2 regions of the Tissierella pigra genome follow, and region 1 is predicted to be linked to the other one. Evidence: riboswitches for the same ligand, from Rfam matches in the RefSeq annotation. Region 1 holds a riboswitch; the other holds the start of a gene.
The links. A riboswitch is a leader RNA that binds a small molecule or an ion and turns the genes downstream of it on or off. The one in region 1 is predicted to bind cyclic di-GMP.

Region 1 (5,865 bases):
GTAATAATTATGTGCCTATATTTATTGAAAAAGATATAGAATTAGATGGGAAAATAGATTTATTCTCTAAAAAAGTAAAAAAGAGAGATTTAGCAGTATTTTGCAGGCAGTTTTATACAATGTTAGATGCTGGAATAGGTATAATAAAATGTTTGGAAATATTGGAAAAACAATCTGAAAATAAAACCTTAGTAAAATCTTTAGGTGGAATTTATGAGGATGTGCAAAAAGGATTTACATTATCAGAAAGCATGAGAAAACATAAAAAAATATTTCCTCCACTCCTTATAAATATGGTTCAAGCAGGAGAAGTAAGTGGAAATTTAGATACTATAATGGAAAGAATGGCAGTTCATTTTGAAAAGGAAAATAAATTGGAACAAAAAATTAAATCAGCCATGATATATCCAATAATACTTAGTATAGTATCTATAGCAGTAGTTATATTTTTACTTGTGGCAGTAATGCCTACATTTATAGGAATGTTTGAAAGTAGTGGAGAGGTCTTGCCAGTACCTACACAGATACTATTGAATATAAGTAATTGGCTTACGGAGTTTTGGTATTTGTTCTTAGGAGTAGTAATTTTATCTATAACTGGATTTATGTTATATAAAGAAACTCCATCTGGAAAAACAACATTAGATAATATAAAGCTAAAGATACCAATAGTAAAGGATACTAATGTAAAAATAATAACATCTAGATTTACAAGAACATTGTCAACTCTTATGTCCAGTGGTATACCACTATTGGAGTCCATAGAAGTAGTAGGTAGAGTAGTGGGGAATAAAGTAGTAGAAAATAAATTGGAAAAATCCATAGAAGATATAAGAAAAGGAGTAACTTTGTCAAGAGCAGTAAATGAAATGAAACTATTTCCACCAATGGTAGATTCCATGATAAAAGTAGGTGAGGAATCTGGAGCCTTAGATGATATCTTATATAAGACAGCAGATTTCTATGATGATGAAGTAGAAGTAGCCTTACAAAGGATGACGACCTTAATGGAACCCATGATGTTAGTAATCATGGCTATAATAATAGGTTTTATAGTAATAGCTATGACGATGCCAATGTTTGACATGGTAAATACCATTTGATTCTAAATTAGGGGTATGATGTACTTATAAAGTAATAGAAGAATCTTATATTTCACCATAGAATGACATTATAAGAGAAAACAATAAAAAAATTAAATGAAATTAGCGAAATCTCTGTATTTCCAGGGCAAAGCTAGGGAAACCTAGTGACGCAAAGCCTGAGTCTAAAGTTATCAAGAGATAATAATGATCGTTCGGCTGCATAAATTAATAGTAATATTATTTATGCAGTTTTTTTGTATAAAAAGTTCATTATAATTATTAGTTGTGTCAAAGGTGGTGATTTAAAAAAGGAAGGGATCATATAAAATACTAAAATTTAAAATTAAGGGGGAAAAGAAAATGTTGCAATGGTTAAGTAGGAAAATGAAGAAAAGAAAAGGTTTTACTTTAGTGGAATTAGTAGTGGTTATTGCGATATTGGGGATTTTAGCAGGAATTGCTGTACCAAAATTAGGATCATCAAAAAATACTGCCAAGATAGCTGCTCATAATACTAATATTAGGATATTAAAAAGTACAGCAGCTATGTATTTAGCAGATTATCCTAATACAGAGAAGACAGAATTAACAGAGGAAGACTTAAAAGACTATCTTGATGGAGAAAAATTTCCAAAAGTTCCAAGTGGATTAAAAAATGATGAAGATAAGCCTATAGATGAAAAATATACAATTACAATAGATGAAAAAGGAAATATAATTATTGAACCAAAGGAAATTACACCAAAAGAAGAAACCAATTCAGGTGACTAATAAAGGTATATAATATACCTTGAGATTTATATAAGTTGAAGTAATATATCAACAAAAGGAGCAATAAAAATGGTTATACTAATTTTCCTATATGGATTATTAATAGGTTCATTTCTAAATGTGTGTATATACAGGATACCAAGAGAGGAGAATATTGCTTATCCAGCATCTCATTGTCCTAATTGCAATACAAACTTGAAATGGTACAATTTAATACCAATATTTAGTTTTATAGTTCAAAGGGGGAAATGTGGATACTGCAGGGAGGAAATCTCCTTTCAGTATCCTATAGTTGAACTATTAAATACTATTACATATTTATTTATCTATACAAAGTATGGTTTAACATTAGAATTTTTCTTTTATGCAGTTATTTTTTCTATACTTATTATAATTACCTTAATAGACTTAAAGGAAATGATTATTCCAGATATTTTAGTAATATTGATCTTAGTAATTACTATTGTCTATAAAATATTTTCATACATATTATATAATAAATCACCACAGTTTTTAAATAGTATAGGAGGCCTAGTTTTATCTTCTTTACTATTTAGCATAATTATTTTAGTTTCACAGGGTGGAATGGGTGGAGGAGATCTTACTTTAATTGGTTCACTAGGTTTTATCTTAGGAACCAAGAAAATATTTCTAACTATATTTCTATCCTTTATATTAGGAGCAATTATATCAGTTCTTTTATTAATTACTAAAATTAAGGGAAGAAAGGACCCTATTCCTTTTGGACCTTTTATTATATTGGGATTTTTTATAACAGTATTTTGGGGAGAAGGGTTGATAGGTTGGTATTGGAATTTATTTTTCTAATTAATCCAAAAGAGCAATAATTATATTTATAATCAAACCTAGGAGGTAAGATTATTTTGAGAAATAGAAAAGGTTCAACTATAGTAATGACATTAATTGTATTTACAGTATTGATGATATTTGGTATATCTATTTTAAATCTTATGGTAAATGAAAACAAAATGTCATTATATCACCAGTATAAAACTCAAGCATATTACATAGCTAGGGCCGGAGCAGAAGCCGTTGAGGCTGCAATATTGGAGATGGATGAGGAAGAACTTGAGAAATTAAATGAAAAGCTTGAAGATAATAATAAGGTAGATGTTGAAGAAATATTAATCGGAGAAGGTAAGGCTAAAGTAGAATTAATTAAAGAAGATAATGTTCTGACTATAAAATCCATAGGAGAGGTTAAAGGAGTAAAAAATATTTTAAGTAAAATAATGAAAGAAGAACTTCGAAAAGGTAAGACTAAGATAGATTATGCAATTTTTTCATCTGGCGATATAAAACTAGGCAATGGAACTATAGAGGGTAATATTGGTACAAATCATTCTGTGATTGTAGCAAATGGGAATCCAAATTTAAATGGGGATATTTATCTTACAGAGAAAGGTAATCTTTCAGCCCCCGATTGGTGGGAAAAGTCTTGGGTTAAAACCCATTACATTAAAAGTGGGAAGGAAATACATTATGAATCAATTAAGTTTCCGAGTTTTCCAATAAATAATTCAAATATTGATCTTATTCAGGGTGGAAGCAATCAAACCACAATATCTACAAGTAAAGATTATAATAAGTTTGAAGTAAATGCAAATACAAAAATATATATTGATAACACAAAAGAAGATATAATATTAAAAATTAAACAGTTTAATTTAAATAATGGTCATATAATTTTATTAGGAAATAATAAATTAACGATATATGTTGAAAATATGGTTATAGGTTCAGGTTCCACCATCAACTATGAAGGTAATCAGAAAAATACAAATGTGTTTTATTATGGAGCCTCTAGATTGATAATTAGTGGGAATCAGAAGCTTTTCGCTAATTTATATATTAATAATTCCGAGTTGGAATTAGGTGGCAGTGGAAGTATAGTTGGAAATGTATATTCTAATGGAGGTAATATTTTTTTATCTGGTAATTCTGACATAACTAAGGGATTAATATACGCTCCTAAGACTGATATTAACTTTACTGGTAGCGGAAAGGCATATGGTGCTGTTATTGGAAAGACTGTAAATATATCTGGTGGGGGGAAAGTAGTATATGATCCAAATTATGTAGATAATTCAATAATAGGAGGAGAATCTACTGAAAAAATACTTTTTAAACCAAGCCACTACAAATAAAGGCGATTATATGAAAAATAACAAAGGACTAACATTAATAGAAATAGTAATCACAATAGCCATAACTTCAATAATGGCTATTGCTGTATTAACTATGTTCAATATTAGTATTACAAATATATCTAAATCGGGGAATAAAACAGAAAGGGTTTTAAGAATTAAGGAAGAAGTAGATGAAGAAATAATAAATAATAAAGAAAAAACAACAAATACAGATAAAGTTAAAGTTACTATAGATGGTATTATTAAAGATAGAGAGGTAGATGGCAAGATAATAGAAATTAAAGATTCGGACATTAAAATAACGACCTTTGTTCCAAATAAACCTAAGTCGACAAAATAGAGGTGTTATAATGAAAAATATTAAATTTGACAATAAAGGACTTACGTTAATAGAATTAATTGTCACAATAGCGATTATGGGTATTGCTTTACAGATGATTTATTCCCTATTTTTTGTGGGAAATAAATCATTTAACTTTGGAAAAAACAAGGGATTTGCACAGCAAAATGCAAGGACAGTATCAGAATTACTTATAAATGAGCTTAGAACTGCAAAGGATATAAGGTTTAATGAAGGAACAATAAAAGAAGAACATTTTTCATTGGAAGTAGATAATGAAAATTTAATAAAAAAGACTTATGATAGTATTGGAACAGAAGATGTAGAAAAAAGAAAAACCTTATTTACAGATTTTTTAGAAAGTATAGAATTTAATTCCCAAGACACAAATGGAAATGGTATAATAAATATAACTATTAAGGTAGTGGAAGAAGGAAATAAAGTTAATGAAATATATAGTGTGAATTTCAATATTCTCTTAGAGAATATATTAAATTATAAAGAAAATAATATTCAAAATAAAATTTACTACTCAAAATACAATTAAAAATCTTTCCATTAAGGAACTAAGGAGGTAATGCCATTGAAGTTACCATCAATAAGTAGAAAAACTCTATCTATGGACTTTGGTTCTAAAGAAATCAAAGTTATAGAAGGGAAATATACAAAAGATAACGTACAAATATTAAAAGCTTTCACAATATCAGTAGAACCTCATTTTTATCTAAATGGAGAAATATTAAATAAAGATGTATTGGCCACAAGCATAAAAAATAAATTAAAGGAAAATAAAATATCTACTACTATTACATATGGTATTATCAATAGTTCGAAAGTAATTACTAGGGAAATAATCATCCCAAAGGTTTCTCTTAAGGAGCTTAAATCTGTTGTTAGTTATCAGGTAGCTGATTATCTTCCGATTAATATAGATGATTATGTGGTTAAATATTTAAATCTAGGAAATATACATGAAGGAGATATGGAAAAGATAAAGATTCTTTTACTAGCTATACCAAACAATATTGTTCTAAGTCATTTAGAGCTATTGAAAGATTCTGGTCTTAAGCCAGAAATTCTAGACTATCAAGGTAATGCCATAGCAAAATTATTAAACTATAATGACTTAGTAAATAGTGACTATAACACTAGGGATTTAGTAATAGCTTCAGTAGATATAGGATATAGTAACTCTAAACTTACCATAATAAAAAATGGGAAAATAGAAGTAACTAGGGTTATTGATACTGGAGGTAAAGCAATGTATGACAATATATTTTCATTTTTTGATTACTCCATAGAAGATGTAGAAGAGAAATTAGTTGAGATAAAAAGTTTAAATAATTTTCAAGATGAGTTTTCAGATAATTATAGATTATCAAACATTGTAAGGACAAGCTTGATTGACCTTTGTGAAAAAATAGAAGTAGTATTTAGATATTATAATACTAGAGAAACAGGAAATATGATAAATTATATTTTACTTCAAGGGGGATTT
Region 2 (5,865 bases), 1.5 Mb from region 1:
ACATTTGAAAGTGCTTTATTGAATCTATATAGAAGTAAATCCCTTTCAGAAAAGGGTATAGATTATAATGAAGTACTGGAAGTTTATAATGTACCTATGGAATATGAAACTACTGTCTTAGGTAAGGATGGTATGAAGAATTATTTATATACCTATATCTTAATCTTTGGATTATATTTTATTGTACTATTTTATGGTCAATTAACAGCTACTTCTGTAGCTAGTGAAAAAAGTAATCGTACTATGGAGATTTTAGTAACTAGTACCAATACCAAAAACCTTATATTTGGGAAAGTAATAGCTGGTGCTTTGGCTGGAATAATACAATTTGGTACTTTGATTCTGGTGGCTAGTATAACTTATAGATTAAATGCTCAATCCTGGAATAATAATTTAGATTTTATCTTTAATATTCCTGGAAATGTATTGGCTACATTTTCTATCTTTGGAATATTAGGATACCTTTTCTATCTATTTATTTATGGTGTCATTGGTGCATTAGTATCTAGAACTGAAGATGTAGGCACAAGCTCTACACCACTTACCATAGTATTTATTATTGCTTTCTTTATCTCCATGATGGGTCTTACACACCCAGATATGTTTGCATTAAAAGTAGCTTCATTTATTCCATTTACATCCTTTATGGCAATGTTTGTAAGAGTATCTATGGGAAATGTATCAACTTTTCAAATAGTACTTTCTCTATTGATATTAGCTGTATCAACTATTATTACTGGAATATTTGGTGCTAAAATATACAGATTAGGTACTTTAATGTACGGCAATCCTATAAAAATTACAAAGGCTATTAAAATGTTAAAAGATAAATAATCATATAATAATTAAAATAACAAGGGGTATCCCTTGTTATTTTAATATTCTTTTTCTATTTTATAATCTTGTATATCTTTTATCATAGGAATAGATGGGTTTGATTTTCTTTTACCAGCATCATAAGTTGTATCTATATTCACCCATTCCTGAGTATCTTCTAGGTATACTTGATTCCAAGCATGATATTCATCCATATCATTTTTATATCCCATAACCAATTTTGTAGGTATTCCTATTGACCTAGTCATTGCTGCAAATAGAGAAGAATAATCATAACATATACCTGTTTGTACTTTTAATGTTTCATCTATCTTTGGTATATAATTTGAATTTACTCTCTTTGCCTTATCCTTATCATAGCTTATGTTAGTTACAATATAGTTATAGATAATTTCTACCTTTTCTTGATCGTTCTTAACATTCTTAGTTAATTCCTTTGCTTTTTTAATTGCATTCATATCAGTATTCCAATTAACCATTTGAATAGATTGTAAATATACTTTGTTTGGGTCTTTGGCTTTTAGTGTAACAGTTTCCTTTGCAATCTGCTTGAACTTATTATTGCCTACACTTTCTAACGCCAATATGGTGTATTCACCATCTCCAAGTTGTAGGGGTATAGTCTCGTCCCCCTTTAATATATAATCATAGCTTATATTGCCTTTACTGACTCTTACTGCTCCAACGTTGTTATTATTGTTGTTGATTTTTATTACTCCATTAGTTATTTGAGATTTATCAATATAATCACTAGCTCCGTAAGTTACTGTTGAAAATAGTGATAAAATAATAACTGCTAAGAGTGTAATTCTATGGTTTTTAAACATAAAAAACTCTCCTTTCGGTAACTGGCTGCCATCTTATTTTTAAGGAAGGCCCTTTAGCTTTGCGTCTCTAGCTTTCACTAGATTTGCCTTTATCGGTGGAAAGCACCAATAAATTATATTTATTTTCTACATTCTATCATAATATTAGGTTCAAACGTATAGGCATTTTGTCCTATATAATTAAATCATTTTACTTGATCTTGATTATTATATACCCACTTTTTTCATTAATAATTATTTTTCATATGAAAAATAATTATTTAAAAATAAAGATGAATTCTTAAAGTAACAATGATATAATGATGTTGTATATATAACTTTAGTATGTAAGTTTAAAAATAGATTGGTTGTGATTAATTGAAAAAACTCGAATTTACAGGATTTCATGCAACTTCTCTGGATAATTGGAATAAAATAAATAAAGATGGTTTTTTAATAAATAAAAAAAGAAAAAATGAATGGCTTGGTCATGGAATATATCTCTTTACATACAAAATAGATGCTCAAAGTTGGGCAAAGGGAACTTACTATTGTAGTCCAAATCCCGTTGTTTTAAAGTGTATGATTGAAGTTGAAGAAGATAAATATTTGGATCTTGATAATCCTGAAGAAATGCATAAATATGATAAATACTATAATGAAATTCTCCAATTGTTATCTAAAGAAGGAAAAAGTGTTGTATTTAAAAATAAATATGAAGGAATGTGCTTCGGGCTCAATATCTATAAAAAAGACAAGAACATTGATTTAATAAAGCATACATTTCCTAATAATAGGACAAAAAATGTAATGAAGTATGAAAACAATATATATGGGTATAAATATAACGAAGTTCAAATGTGTGCAAGTAGAAATGAAGTTATAGTTAAGAAAGATTTATACTCTTAGGAGGTTTTAATATGTTATGTATAGAAGAAATTCTTAAGATTAGCAACGAGATGGGTATTGAGATAAGAGACAGTACTGATGGAAAACATTATATACTTGATGAATATGGAAAAGAAGTTGAATTTAGTACAAATATGTTGATAAAAGTAGATGAAAAAAATACATCACATAAAATGCAAATACAAGTTTCTGAGGATTTTAACTATGGTAAGTTTAGTAGCAGTTACAATTTAGCAGATTGTAACAGTTTATACGTGGCTGAATCAGTAAGTATTGGCGAAACAATAATAGATGCAGCTTAAAGGAGTGATAGATTTGAAACCCAGTAGTTTTCAATTAATAAATAAGCCGAGAGTTACTAAAAATATATTTCAAGCTAATAAAAACTTTGATTTTCCAGGAGAAATATCTCTAGAAATCGATAACAATGTAAAGGTGATTAAAATGTCTAATGAAGAAATGACTGCTATAGTAATACTTAATTTAAAATTCTTCGAAAATAGTAATTTTAAAGAAGTACCTTTCAAACTTGAAATGGAGATAGAAGGTATGTTCAGCTGGGATAAAGAACTAGAGAAAAACCATAATCAACTAGAAGATTTATTAAAAAAGAATGCTCCAGCTATTTTATATAGCTATTTAAGACCGATAATAACCACAACTAGTATTGATGCAAACTTACCCCCCCTTGTAATACCTTTAATGAATTTTCACGAATAATATTAAGCATCTCAAAAATAGATAGAGATGCTTTTTTTATGACTTAAAACTGATATAAAAGCATTTTCACATAAAACAAAGCAGAGAATGTTAACATTCTCTACTTTAAATAATTAGGCTGTTCGTCTTCTTAGAATTATTCCTACTAATATGAAGAATAATCCTACAAGAGAGATTAGTACACTATTAATTTCTCCTGTTTTTGGTAGTTTAGGTGCTTCTTCTACTGGATTTCCATCTTCATCTAAACCACTTCTTGGAGCTTCTACATCTATTTCTATTAATTCCTCTGTTCCATCTGGATGTTTTAGAATAAAACTATCCTTTCCTGTAAACCCTGGATTCGGAGTATATTTCCAATTACCATCTTCATCAAACTCAATAGTTCCACCCTTTGGTGGTGTAATAACTATTGGTATTTCTGGCTCCTCTGGCTTTGGTACCTCTGTTATTTCCACTGGGTCTGTTGGCTCTACTGGTTCTGTTGGCTCTGTTGGCTTAGTAGGATCAACAGGAGTAGTAGGTTTCTCTGGGTCTGTAGGTCTTGTTGGTCTATCAGGACCTGGGCCAGGGTCTGGACTTGGTCTTGTTGGTGAATAATAAGTGTTTGTTATAGTTGCTCCATCTATTGACTTTCTATATCTACTTGGAACATTGACCTCGTCTACAGTATACTTATATTCTTTACCATCTATATCTGTTTTGTCTAAATCATTCCAAGTGTATTCAGTTTCACCATTTTCCAATTTAACAGGAACTCCAAGTTTTTCTCCATCTCTATATAATTGAAGTTCTATAGTCGGTTTTGTATTTGACCCACCTATCCATTTTTTAGTTGCTGTGAATTCAGTTTTTGGTATTACATAGGTGTTGATTACTGTTAGACCATCTTCCTGTTTGTCGTAGTTTGGCAGTATCAGTTGATTTCCCTCTGCATCTACTTCTTCAACACTGAAAATATATTCATTTCCAGCTGAATCCGTCTTTGTCAGCGTATTCCATACTACCTCAGTTGTTCCACTTTTTAATTCTTTAATTGGAGCCTCTACTGCTGGTACTTCTTCTTTAGCTCCACCTTCTATATGACGATATAATTTGAACCATATAGTCGGTCTATTTTCTGGACCATTTACCCACTCTTTAACAGCCTTTGCAGTTGCGTTTGTTGGGCTAACATAGTAGTTGGTTATTTCTAGTCCATTTCCAGCCTTCTCATAGTTTCCTGGTGTAAAATCTTCACCAGCTTCATTGACTTCTTTAATGGAATAAATATACTCATTTCCATCCTTATCAACCTTATCTAAATCATGCCATTCTATAGATAATGTACCTTCTAGTTTTTTAATCTCTGCTCCTTCAACTGCCTCTGGGTCATTATTGTTTATATTTCTATATAATTTAAACCATATAGTTGGTTTTTCCACTGGTCCATCTACCCATTTTTTAGTACCTTTAACAGAGATTTTCTTTATATTTTTAATGGTTTCTCTTATTTCTACATCATTTATTTCTCCATCTAATACAATTTCTATTGGTTCTTTAACCAAAGTATATCCTTCTGGTGCTTTTATTTCTTCTAAAATATAGGTATCATATGGTAGATTTTCAAATGTTAATTTACCTTCCGAGTTAGCTTTGCCAGTTCTTACAAAATTAGGATCATTAGGTTTTGTAAGTTTAAACTCTGCACCTTCTAAGAAAATAGTATCATCTTCTGTATCTACTTTTGTAATTATTATTTCACCTTTACCACGAGTATTTTTAACTGTTACTTTTGTGGTGTCTGTTTGATTCTCTTTAATTTCAAAATCAATTTTATCATTTCCTGATAATATATAATAGTCTGATGCTTCTACTTCTTTGAAATAATAGTTACCTAGTGGTAGATTGTTCACAACAATCTCCCCTTGAGAATCTGTCTTTAGCACCCCTAACTCTTCATCTCTGGTATTCTTTAACACTGGTTTATTATCAACAGCACTATGAATTGTAAATATCGCCCCTTCTAGCTTTATACCATTATCAGTTGAATCCACTTTCGTTAACTCAACTGATTGATGAAGTAGTTCATTAGGAATTGATACCTCGCTATCTATTCCTGATACTAAAGTGACTACTTGTGGAGCAACTTTCGCATAGTCTTCTGGTGCTTGAATTTCTATTAAGGTGTATTCACCTGGTGGCAGATCTATAGAACTAGCCTTACCATTCGCATCTGTTATAATAGTATCTACTATCGTATCACCTTTTTTGATTTCAAATTTTGCACCTTTTAATTTTATGTTACTATCCTTATTATATTTATCTATGATAATCTTCGCAGATTTTTCATTGAAAATATCTAAAGTAATATCAGGAGCTGTTCCTGTTGTCTTTAGTATATATTCTGAGATGAATTCCCCAGTACTACCAATTTTGAAATAATTTGTATAACCTAACAATGGTTCAGTCTCTCGTAATCTATATTCTCCCCATTTAATTGACCCAAAATCTAATACACCTGATGCATCCGATGTTATCTCTTTGATTAAAGTTAAACCTGTTTTGTTGTATAATCCAAATTTAACATTTTGAAGTGGTGTGACTCCATCCT

Region 2: it holds a riboswitch for cyclic di-GMP, as region 1 does, so the genes downstream of both, KQI41_RS16825 (transglutaminase-like domain-containing protein) here and KQI41_RS19110 (type II secretion system protein) in region 1, are expected to answer to the same signal.

What each region holds. Positions count from the first base shown of each region.
Region 1 is NZ_JAHLPJ010000001.1:1,981,869-1,987,733, reverse strand. Features, by position in the region: gene KQI41_RS09755 (type II secretion system F family protein) at 1-1,103, shown strand, start outside; cyclic di-GMP riboswitch class I at 1,220-1,309, shown strand; gene KQI41_RS19110 (type II secretion system protein) at 1,446-1,856, shown strand; gene KQI41_RS09745 (prepilin peptidase) at 1,926-2,684, shown strand; gene KQI41_RS09740 (DUF7305 domain-containing protein) at 2,741-4,024, shown strand; gene KQI41_RS09735 (PulJ/GspJ family protein) at 4,035-4,367, shown strand; gene KQI41_RS09730 (PilW family protein) at 4,378-4,914, shown strand; gene pilM (pilus assembly protein PilM) at 4,951-5,865, shown strand, end outside.
Region 2 is NZ_JAHLPJ010000001.1:3,458,391-3,464,255, forward strand. Features, by position in the region: gene KQI41_RS16820 (ABC transporter permease) at 1-834, shown strand, start outside; gene KQI41_RS16825 (transglutaminase-like domain-containing protein) at 876-1,664, opposite strand; cyclic di-GMP riboswitch class I at 1,678-1,762, opposite strand; gene KQI41_RS16830 (hypothetical protein) at 2,022-2,552, shown strand; gene KQI41_RS16835 (hypothetical protein) at 2,564-2,854, shown strand; gene KQI41_RS16840 (protein-export chaperone SecB) at 2,868-3,272, shown strand; gene KQI41_RS16845 (SpaA isopeptide-forming pilin-related protein) at 3,386-5,865, opposite strand, start outside.